2 linked regions of the Pelagibaculum spongiae genome follow. The protein of the gene in region 1 interacts with the protein of each later gene in a pairwise test. Links are inferred from orthologs where the notes say so. Each region holds a gene or a part of one and is shown on either strand. Other genes may lie near its edges.

Region 1 (5,530 bases):
TTACGATCCTCAAAGGTGTACATTTCCTTTTCGACGATATCGGTTACTTCGCCAATCGAGCGCTTAAATAGCTCGGTTTTCTCAACCACCGGCATCCGCACTTCCTGATAGCCATGGCTATCTAGCAAATTACGAATTACCGACTCAAAGTGACGCCAAACAACCGTTTGTTCAGGCAAAAGGTCATTCATGCCGCGAATGGCACTAAGTGTTTTGCTCAAGGTATTCCTCTACTACTCTTATCAACTGGGCAAGTCAGGACTAGCGCTAATGGAAATTGGCTGCACCTCATCGCGCTGCTTATCAGCCAGTTTTTTTCTGATCACTTGCTCGAAGTGATCGACTAACGACTCATTGGAAAGCTTATGATCTGGCTTGCCATCAACATAAATCAGGTTCGGTGAGCCACCGGTTAAACCGACATCCGCTTCCTTGGCCTCGCCCGGACCGTTAACCACACAGCCTATCACGGCAACATCGAGAGATTCACTGATATCTTCCAACCGTTGCTCAAGCTGATTGACGGTACTGATTACATCAAAATTCTGACGAGAACAGGACGGACAAGCAATCATGTTGATACCGCGACTACGAATTCGTAGGCTTTTCAGTAGATCAAAACCGACTTTAATTTCTTCGACCGGATCAGCAGCCAGAGAAATTCGCAAGGTATCGCCGATGCCTTCATAAAGCAGCATGCCTAAACCCACTGCAGATTTCACCGCACCCGCTCTAGCACCGCCAGCTTCAGTAATGCCTAAATGCAATGGCTGGTCAATCTGACTGGCTAACTTGCGGTAGGCATCCATCGTCATGAAAACATCAGATGCCTTTAGGCTGATTTTATATTCTTGGAAATCCAGTCGATCCAAAATATCGATATGACGGAAAGCCGACTCCACCAATGCATCCGGTGTTGGCTCGCCGTATTTCATTTGCAAATCTTTTTCTAACGAACCGGCATTCACACCAATTCGTATCGGAATACCGTGATAACGCGCTGCATCAATAACCGAGCGCACCCGATCTTCTCGACCGATATTGCCTGGATTAATCCGCAAACAATCAACGCCCAGCTCGGCAACTCGCAAGGCAATTTTATAATCGAAGTGGATATCAGAGATCAGCGGAACATTCACCTGCTGGCGAATTTTACCAAAGGCTTCAGCGGCTTCCATTGAAGGCACTGAAACCCGAACAATATCTGCACCGGCATCTTCCAAACGTCTAATTTGGGCAACAGTGGCAGCAATATCACAAGTTTCAGTGTTGGTCATGCTTTGTACTGTGATAGGCGCATCACCACCCACCGGTACATTACCGACCATGATCTGACGACTTTTACGCCGACGAATCGGAGATTTATATTGCATCTAAACTAGCCTCAGCAATTATTTTTAAAGGTTGGTTTCAACTGTTTGACTTTAATTGCCTAAGAGCAAACTAATTGCCCACCCGACAGCAGCAATGACGACTACTGCACCGACCAGCAAACCTAACTTCACACTACCACTTGCCGCAGATCGAACTGCCGCTTCTTTAAAGGCAACGACCTCAGGAACGATATCTGAATTGAGTCCAAGCAACTTGGCATAGTTACGCATATAACCGCGTAAATAGACCTTACTTGCGCTTTCTAGCTCAGTCTCAGCTTCCATTTGCTTGACCACTGCCACGCGCAAATGCAATTTGGCTGCAATATCTTCTTCAGTGAGGTTTTTGGCGATACGAGCCTGCTTTAATAGAGCACTTGGAGGCGTAGCAACCGAGAATTCAACACTTTCACTTACTTTAGGTTCGCTCACTTGTTACTCCGGTCTAAAGACTGCAACAGCTGGAAGGTCTCATCCGATTCCGGATAGCTATTTTGCAATGTATTTAATGCCCGAGTGGCTAATTTATCATCGCCTTTTGCGGTGGCTAGCTGGTATTGCAACCACAACAACGGAGGCGAAGATTTAGCAGTACGGCTATAACGATTTAAATAATGAGTCGCCAGATTGAGCTTTTGATCTTCCAGATAGAACTCAGTTAAAGCTCGCAGTGCCTGTTGGTTTTCTGGCTCAGTTTTCAACGCTTCACGTAAATCATCAATCGCTTGCTTTGGCTTATTTTCCTTTAGCAAACACAAACCAGAGTTAACATAAGCACGCGCTGGCGTACCATAAAACTGGTTGGATAAGGCTTTGCGGAAATTAACCTGAGCCTGTGAATATTTGCCGGTATTACATAGATGAACACCAAAACTATTCAAAGTTTCCGAGCTGGTCGGATCCAATCGCAAGGCTTCTGTGTAATGTACTTCAGCCAGTTGGTTTTGCCCCACCTGACTGAAGTAATAACCCATGCCTGCCTGAACTTTCGGCAGTTCCGGGGCATATTGCAGTGCTCTGAGGAATCGATCCTTGCCGCGTTCAATTTGTCCGCTTTGCAAGTAGGCATAACCTAAGCGCAGATGTGATTCAGCCGAACTGGTTCGCTGTTCACCTTTCAGGTTGTCCCGGGGATCTTTACCAACAAGTGAGCTTTGGCAACCCGCCAAAACTAAACTGCCTAGTAATAAAATCCAGCCAAATCGTCCTTTCATAGCCGTCCTCAGAGTTGAATGACTTGCAATTCTCTTTCCTGACGCTCTTGAAGTGCGCGTTCCTGTCGGCGGGTTTTATCTTGAACCTTACCTACCAATTGGCCACAGGCAGCATCAATATCGTCACCACGAGTTTTGCGAGTGGTGGTGTTAATTCCAGCAGTCTGCAATATTTTTGAGAAACGGTGAATTGCATTGTTACTGGAGCGCTGATAGATCGTCCCTGGGAAGGGATTAAACGGGATCAGATTCAACTTACATGGCACATCTGCCAACAAGGCCGCCAATTCAGTGGCGTGGTGTTCCCGGTCGTTCACTTCATGCAACATCACATATTCAATGGTTACCACACGTTTGTCATTAAAATAATCACGACAAACATCCAGCACTTCTTTAATTGCATACTTTTTGTTCAGTGGAACAATCTCACCACGCAACAAATCATTAGGTGCATGCAATGATAAAGCCAGCGAACACTCGCTCACTTTCTTTAATTCTCTTAACTGAGGCGCCATGCCTGCAGTACTTAAAGTCACCCGGCGCTTAGACAAACCATAGGCATTGTCTTCCATCATCAAGTTCATTGAACCGACTACATTGTCGAAGTTCAACAGCGGCTCGCCCATACCCATCATGACCACATTGGTCACCCGGCGGTCGTCACGGTGGCAGTCACCCAAAGAACGGGAAGCAATCCATACCTGACCAATGATTTCCCATAAGTCGAGATTACGGCTAAAGCCTTGCTTACCGGTGGAACAAAAGCTGCAATTCAGTGAACAGCCCACTTGGGAAGACACACATAAAGTGCCACGGCCATCTTCTGGGATATACACCGTCTCAACTAAATTGCCATCGGGCAATTTCAGCATCCATTTGCGGGTGCCGTCGCTAGATTCTTTATCCAAAGTAACTTCTGGGCCACGAACTTCGCAGGTTTGCTGAAGCTTGATACGCAGTGCTTTACTAAGATTGGTCATCTGATCAAAGTCATCCACCCCTAGCTGGTGAATCCATTTCATCACCTGCATGGCACGAAACGGCTTTTCTCCTAACATTTCGAAAAAGCGTTCCAGACCAGGTCGGTCAAAGTTCAGTAGATTAATCTTGTCAGATGTTTGTGCAGACATATTTACTCCGGTCACAACACACAGGGAGCGCAAGCGCTCCCCGCTTTGAGATTAGCCGCGCGGGCAAATCTCGCCTTCTTCAAAGAAGAAAGCAATTTCAGTTTTAGCAGCTTCTGGTGAATCAGAACCGTGAACCGCATTAGCGTCGATAGACTCAGCGAAATCTGCGCGGATAGTACCTGCAGCAGCTTCAGCTGGGTTAGTCGCACCCATAGTATCGCGATTAGCAGCAATCGCGTTCTCACCTTCCAGAACCTGAACCATCACAGGGCCAGAAGTCATGAATTTTACCAGATCAGCGTAGAAAGGGCGCTCTGCGTGAACCGCATAGAAGCCTTCAGCCTGTTCCTTGGTCAAGTGCAGCATCTTAGCAGCAACGATCTTCAAACCAACTTTTTCAAAGCGGGCATAGATCTCGCCGATAACATTTTTGGCAACTGCATCGGGCTTGATCATTGAAATTGTACGCTCGATCGCCATTAGGTTTTTCTCCTGGTTAGTTTTTATAGTGCTAGCAAGTGGCGCGATTATAAAAGCCATAGCCAAACCCTGTCACGCCTAATGACAGACTATTTTGCTTGGCTATCGGAAAACTTGAATGGAAGCTACGTTTTTTAACCGTTTTAACCACCTTCAAACTGACCCTGACAGCTAATTAAAAAGATCAACAAGCCCACAACTAACTCAGGCTAAATGCCGATTCAAGGTAAGCTCTTATCACATAGATAGGTAAGGAACCCTATAGTGAAAAGCCTGTCGTAGAGAACTGCGACCACTGGTCTAGTTGCTGCAGTTAGTATCTAAAATGTATAAAAAGGACTTCTAATAATGAAAACCCGTTTATTGCCGCTCGCTTCGCTGTTGACCGTATTAGCCACCATCAGCTTGCCAGCAAGTGCCGGCAGCTATTCTAATCAAGGTGCAAAGCCCACCACCTTGAATGCATCTTTTCTCCATCACAGCACCATTGAAGTCAAAAGCAATCACAGCGTTGCCGCCACTGCCGACAAATTAGAACAAGTGCTCACCAGCAAAGGCATGACGGTTTTCACTCGAATTGATCACCAAAAGAATGCCGCAGGTGTAAACCTGAAACTGGCACCGACCCAGGTGGTGATTTTTGGTAATCCAAAAATCGGCACCAAGCTGATGCAATGCAGCCAAGGCACCGCCATCGATTTGCCACAAAAAGCATTAATTCGTCAGGATGAAAAAGGCCAAGTCTGGTTGTCCTACAACAACCCGGCTTATTTAAAAGCCCGCCATCAGATTGAAGGTTGTGATGCGGTGATTGGAAAAGTTGAAAACGCACTGGCGAAGTTTGCTAAAGCTGCGACGAATTAGTCTTCTTCGCAGAATCCGTTACCGGTTCTAAAAACTGCAGGTGGTTATTTGATCGCCTGCAGTTTTTGTAAAACATCTAGATCTACTGCCTATCAAAACGCAGCCTTTGTCATTCTTAATGACAACAAATCAAAAATATTTTGTGAAGCTATGCTTTCACTAATACATAAATTCATGAAAGCATAGTTTCAATTTACTACTATCAATTCTTCTGAATCACTCCTACCTAAACACGATCAAAACCTTTGCTAGTAAATTAACCAACGCCCGTTGACCTCACACCACAAATGAAACTATAGTTTCATCCACGAGCCAAAAATGAAAACATAGTTTTATTGTTATGAAAAAAAACAAAGGTAGCCCTCTTAAGCGCGGCGCAACCGTATTCCCTCGAAATATGAAAACACTACATCTGTTGGGTGAAAACATTCTACTGGCAATGAAACGGCGTGGAATCAATCAAGAAATG
Region 2 (4,258 bases), on another replicon or contig:
CGGTTGCGCGACCAGCAACGGGGCTGTTTGGTGCTTTGCCCTTGGCGACGCTGGCAATTGCAGCGGCGTCATATTGCAATGGCCCGTCAATTAACAAATCAGGGCGACGCTCACGGGCAATCCTGGTAGCTTCGCGAACTTTTTCAACATCAGAGCCACCACCAGATGAGCCAGTAGAGTAACTGATCATGGCGACCCGTGGCTCAATGCCAAAAATTTCCGCTGAATTGGCACTCTGAATTGCGATATCTGCCAGGGTTTCTGCATCTGGATCTGGGTTGACTGCACAGTCGCCATATACCAATACCTGTTCAGGTAGCAGCATAAAGAATACTGAAGAAACAGCCTTGCACTCTGGGGCAGTTTTAATCAGCTGCAATGCTGGGCGAATTGTGTCGGCGGTGGTGTGGATTGCGCCACTTACCAAGCCATCAACACCATTTTTAGCCAGCATCATAGTGCCAAGAACTACTTCATCATGCAGATATTCACGCGCACGATCAGGTGTCATGCCTTTGTGCTTACGCAGCTCAAATAGCGGCTCGACGTATTCTTCAAGCACGTCCAGAGGATTGATGATCTCAATTTCCGGGTCGAGCTTGATGTAATGACCTTTAGCGATTTGATGAATTTTTTCTGGATCACCTAACAGTACACAACGAGCAATGCCGCGCTTTTGAGCAATACAAGCTGCTTGCAATGTACGAGGATCTTCGCCTTCAGGTAGTACAATGCGCTTGTTGGCCGCACGCGCTTTTTCGATAAGCTGGTAGCGGAAAGCCGGCGGTGACAGACGAGCGTTATGGCTCATTTGGCAGCGCTGTCTCAGCCATTCACTATCGAAGTGGCTAGCCATGTGTTCCATTACCTGGTCCATGCGCTCGCGGTCATCTTTAGGAACTTCATTTTCCAGTTCTTCCAGACGATTGACTGTATCGTGCAATTCCAGATCAACTGCCATTACCGGTAAGCCGGTCGCCATGGCTTTCTGGCATAAGTCCAGAACCGTACCGGATGGACGCTGGCCGTCGGTCAACAGAATGCCTGCCAGAGGAATGCCATTAAAGGCAGCCAAACAAGCAGCCATAATGACATCTTCACGATCACCCGGTGTAACCAGTAACGTACCTGCGATCATTTCCTGACCTTGGTTGGCTACTTGGCGGGCGAAAATAACCGTGCGTTTGATGCGTCGATTGTTGATATCACCAGCATTAATGATTTCGGCATTAATTAATCGGGCAACATCCGCAGGGCGAGGTGCAACCAAGCTGCGGGTAAAAGGAATCACGCCAAGGCACTTCATGCCTTGATCGGAAGTTTCATCAGCCTTGTTTTGGAAGAACTGATTCACTTCATTGATATCGGCAAGATTGTGATCGGCTTTAAAGCCTTTAGGTAGTTTATTAACTGTCCAGCCAGCGATGGTATCGTTCTCAACGCTGCGATAAACGCGAGCTGCAATTTCCAATTGACGGAAATAGCTATCAACACCCTTATCTGCAAAAGAAGTCGATAGCAGCATTTCAGCATTTAGGCAGCTGGCGATTTCAGCATTCAGGCGTAAGCTGAAGCTGTAGCCAGGAACAGGCACTAGACCTTCGACAATTACGACGTCTGCGTTTTTGCTTACTTTGGCATGTAACTCAACAATGTGTTCCATTAATTGGTTACGTTTGCCTTGGCCCATCAGGGTTTCCATCCGTTCAGCGGAAATTGGCTCTGGTGGTTGCAGAGACATCATGCTGCGGACAAAATGACAAGAACGATCAGCTTCTTCAATCGGAACACCCGGCTGACCGACTGGTTTTAAAAAGGCAACGCGCAAACCCAGTCGGTCAAAGGCTCTGAGTAGCCCCAAGCTTACTGAAGTGAGCCCAGTACCTGCGCCAACAGGTGCCACAAAGAGGGTATAAGGCATAACTGCAACCTCAAAAAAGTTTAAAATGGTTAGTTTTGGTGCTCGGCATCACGGTGCAGATTACCTGCTAGGTAATACTGTCGATGGATATCAGAAGAGCGCTATTATCAACTTGAATGTTGTAGCTTAACCTTATCAGTTCAACGAGATTTTACCTTGTAGAAAACGTGTCCAAGGTCAATTTGCCAGTCTGGCGGAAGTCATTGCTGCCATTAGAAGTTTTTGAATTACATAATCTGTAAATTATGTCCCAAACGGGGAGTCAAAATGAAGAAAGGGAAAACAGCGTCAGCTACACCGGAAGAGTTAGATGCAGTTGAAACCGAGGTATTCGGTGCGGCAATAGTTGATGAAGATGGTAATGAAGTTCCAATTACAGACAAAATGATCAAAAAAGCCTGTAACGAACTTGATAAGCAGTGGACCTATCCAGAAAAATCAGAGCAAGAAGAAAAGCAACAAAAGGCATCTGATCAACATTCATCAGACGCCGAAAAATAATAATGAGAAAGGTTGCTAGCCGGTTTGCGGAAGTTGCCAATCAATAGGTGCTTTGCCTTGCTCGACTAGTAAGGCATTGCACTGACTAAAATGTCGATTACCTAAAAATCCACGATAAGCTGACAGTGGCGATGGGTGGGCAGACATTAACAGATGGTGCTTTTGCTCATCTAATAGCTGTGCCTTTTTCTGGGCATGGCTTCCCCACAGCATAAACACCAAACCGTGATGATGTTCTCCCAGCGTTTTAATTAGAAAATCAGTGACTACTTCCCAGCCAATTTTGGCATGGGAGTGGGCGTTGCCCGCTTCAACACTCAAAACCGTATTGAGCATTAAAATTCCTTGTTCTGCCCAACGGCTGAGGTGGCCATGTGCCGGCTGAGTAATGCCAAGATCCGCTGCTTGCTCTTTATAGATGTTCTTCAAAGACGGTGGGGTTTTTACCCCCGGTGCCACTGAAAAACATAGGCCATGTGCCTGATTTGGGCCGTGGTAAGGATCTTGGCCAAGAATAACCACCTTAATTTGGTCAAAAGGCGCAGCTTGCAATGCAAAAAAAGTAGCGGCCTGTGGTGGAAAAATAACTTTTCCAGCGGCCCGCTCTTGATCAAGGAAGCTTTTGATTTTGGCCATAGTCGGAGCAATTTCCTCAGACTTGAGTAATTGGCCCCATGTCGGCATTCTTGTCATCGTCTCTGTCTCACTATGGCAAATGGTCTTAAGCGCAGAGAATAATAGAGGCTGGATATTTCTGGTCAATCGATTTCATTTTGGGTATGAAGAATTTATGTCTCAAGCCGTCTCGCTTCGATCTCGACAACAGCTGCATATGGCTCGCATGCTGATGCAAATGATAGAACCTGCCCAAGCTAATTTGCAGCGCCAAGCTTTAGAAGAAGCAGTAGTGTTTCATTTATATGGGGGTTTGCAGCATTTCCTGCAGGAGTTAAATGAACTCTATGCTGCCGGTGCTTCGGCGCAGCAGTTATCTGCAGAGCATTTAGCCCAGGCATTAAAAGCCCAGGGAAGAGCTGCCCCGGCGGTGAATGAACTAATGGTCTTCTCTGCAGATGAGCACAGTTGGTATAGCTTGTTAAGCGTTAAATATCATCAGATTTCACAAGTAGATACCGCAACAGAGCAAATGATTGTTGCTACCAGTTCGCCTGCGCTGACCTCAGAACAACTAGCAGGATGTTTGCAGTCGGTTGATCTGTATATTCAACGCGCTAGGGAAGGATTAAGGGAGTATTGATGATTTATCAAATTGATGGAAAGCAGCCCCAGCTAGACCCACAAAGTTGGGTGGCTCCGGGCGCAAAATTGATTGGCGATGTGCAATTAAAGCCGCAAACTAGTATTTGGTTTAATGCAGTGTTACGTGCTGATAATGCACCCATTGTCATAGGCCAAGGCAGTAATGTTCAAGATGGCTGTGTGCTGCATACCGACCCGGGTTTTGCACTGACTTTAGCCAAGGGCGTAACGGTGGGTCATCAAGCAATGTTACATGGTTGTGATATCGGCGAGCATAGCTTGATAGGCATTCATGCCACAGTGCTCAATGGTGCAAAAATTGGTGCTCATTGTTTAGTTGGTGCCCATGCGTTGGTTACCGAAGGCCAGCAAATACCTGATGGTTCGTTGGTGCTCGGTGCGCCAGCAAAAGTAGTACGACCTTTAAGTGATCAGGAAAAAGCTCAGCTACAAAAATCATCAGAAAGCTACATTGAAAAATCAGCTAAATATAAAGATCAGTTAAATGAGCAGGAATATCCGTACTGATATTGCTGGCGTTATAAAAACAAAAAAAGTTGCGCACCGTTAGCTTTG

What was found. The genes of interacting proteins can lie anywhere in the genome.
Region 2: the proteins of ndk (region 1) and ung interact in binary tests that used the Escherichia coli proteins (3 or more experiments, as listed by UniProt). The link is inferred for Pelagibaculum spongiae from one-to-one orthologs.

Annotation. Positions count from the first base shown.
Region 1 is NZ_QDDL01000001.1:1,125,671-1,131,200, forward strand. The notes cover bases 2,484-5,467. They hold ndk (nucleoside-diphosphate kinase), read right to left. Parts: upstream 4,198-5,467; coding sequence 3,769-4,197; downstream 2,484-3,768. Other genes in these bases: pilW (type IV pilus biogenesis/stability protein PilW), read right to left, coding at 2,484-2,587; rlmN (dual-specificity RNA methyltransferase RlmN), read right to left, coding at 2,596-3,717; DC094_RS04830 (DUF302 domain-containing protein), read left to right, coding at 4,546-5,061; DC094_RS04835 (helix-turn-helix domain-containing protein), read left to right, coding at 5,402-5,467. Also shown: hisS (histidine--tRNA ligase), read right to left, coding at 1-221; ispG (flavodoxin-dependent (E)-4-hydroxy-3-methylbut-2-enyl-diphosphate synthase), read right to left, coding at 243-1,373; DC094_RS04810 (helix-turn-helix domain-containing protein), read right to left, coding at 1,425-1,805; more of pilW, read right to left, coding at 1,802-2,483; more of DC094_RS04835, read left to right, coding at 5,468-5,530. UniProt on the Escherichia coli protein: Major role in the synthesis of nucleoside triphosphates other than ATP. The ATP gamma phosphate is transferred to the NDP beta phosphate via a ping-pong mechanism, using a phosphorylated active-site intermediate.
Region 2 is NZ_QDDL01000011.1:115,151-119,408, reverse strand. The notes cover bases 1,273-4,258. They hold ung (uracil-DNA glycosylase), read right to left. Parts: upstream 3,107-4,258; coding sequence 2,438-3,106; downstream 1,273-2,437. Other genes in these bases: DC094_RS19160 (gamma carbonic anhydrase family protein), read left to right, coding at 3,680-4,210; DC094_RS19165 (DUF6586 family protein), read left to right, coding at 3,051-3,680; DC094_RS19175 (PA1571 family protein), read left to right, coding at 2,189-2,422; pta (phosphate acetyltransferase), read right to left, coding at 1,273-1,921. Outside these bases: more of pta, read right to left, coding at 1-1,272. UniProt on the Escherichia coli protein: Excises uracil residues from the DNA which can arise as a result of misincorporation of dUMP residues by DNA polymerase or due to deamination of cytosine.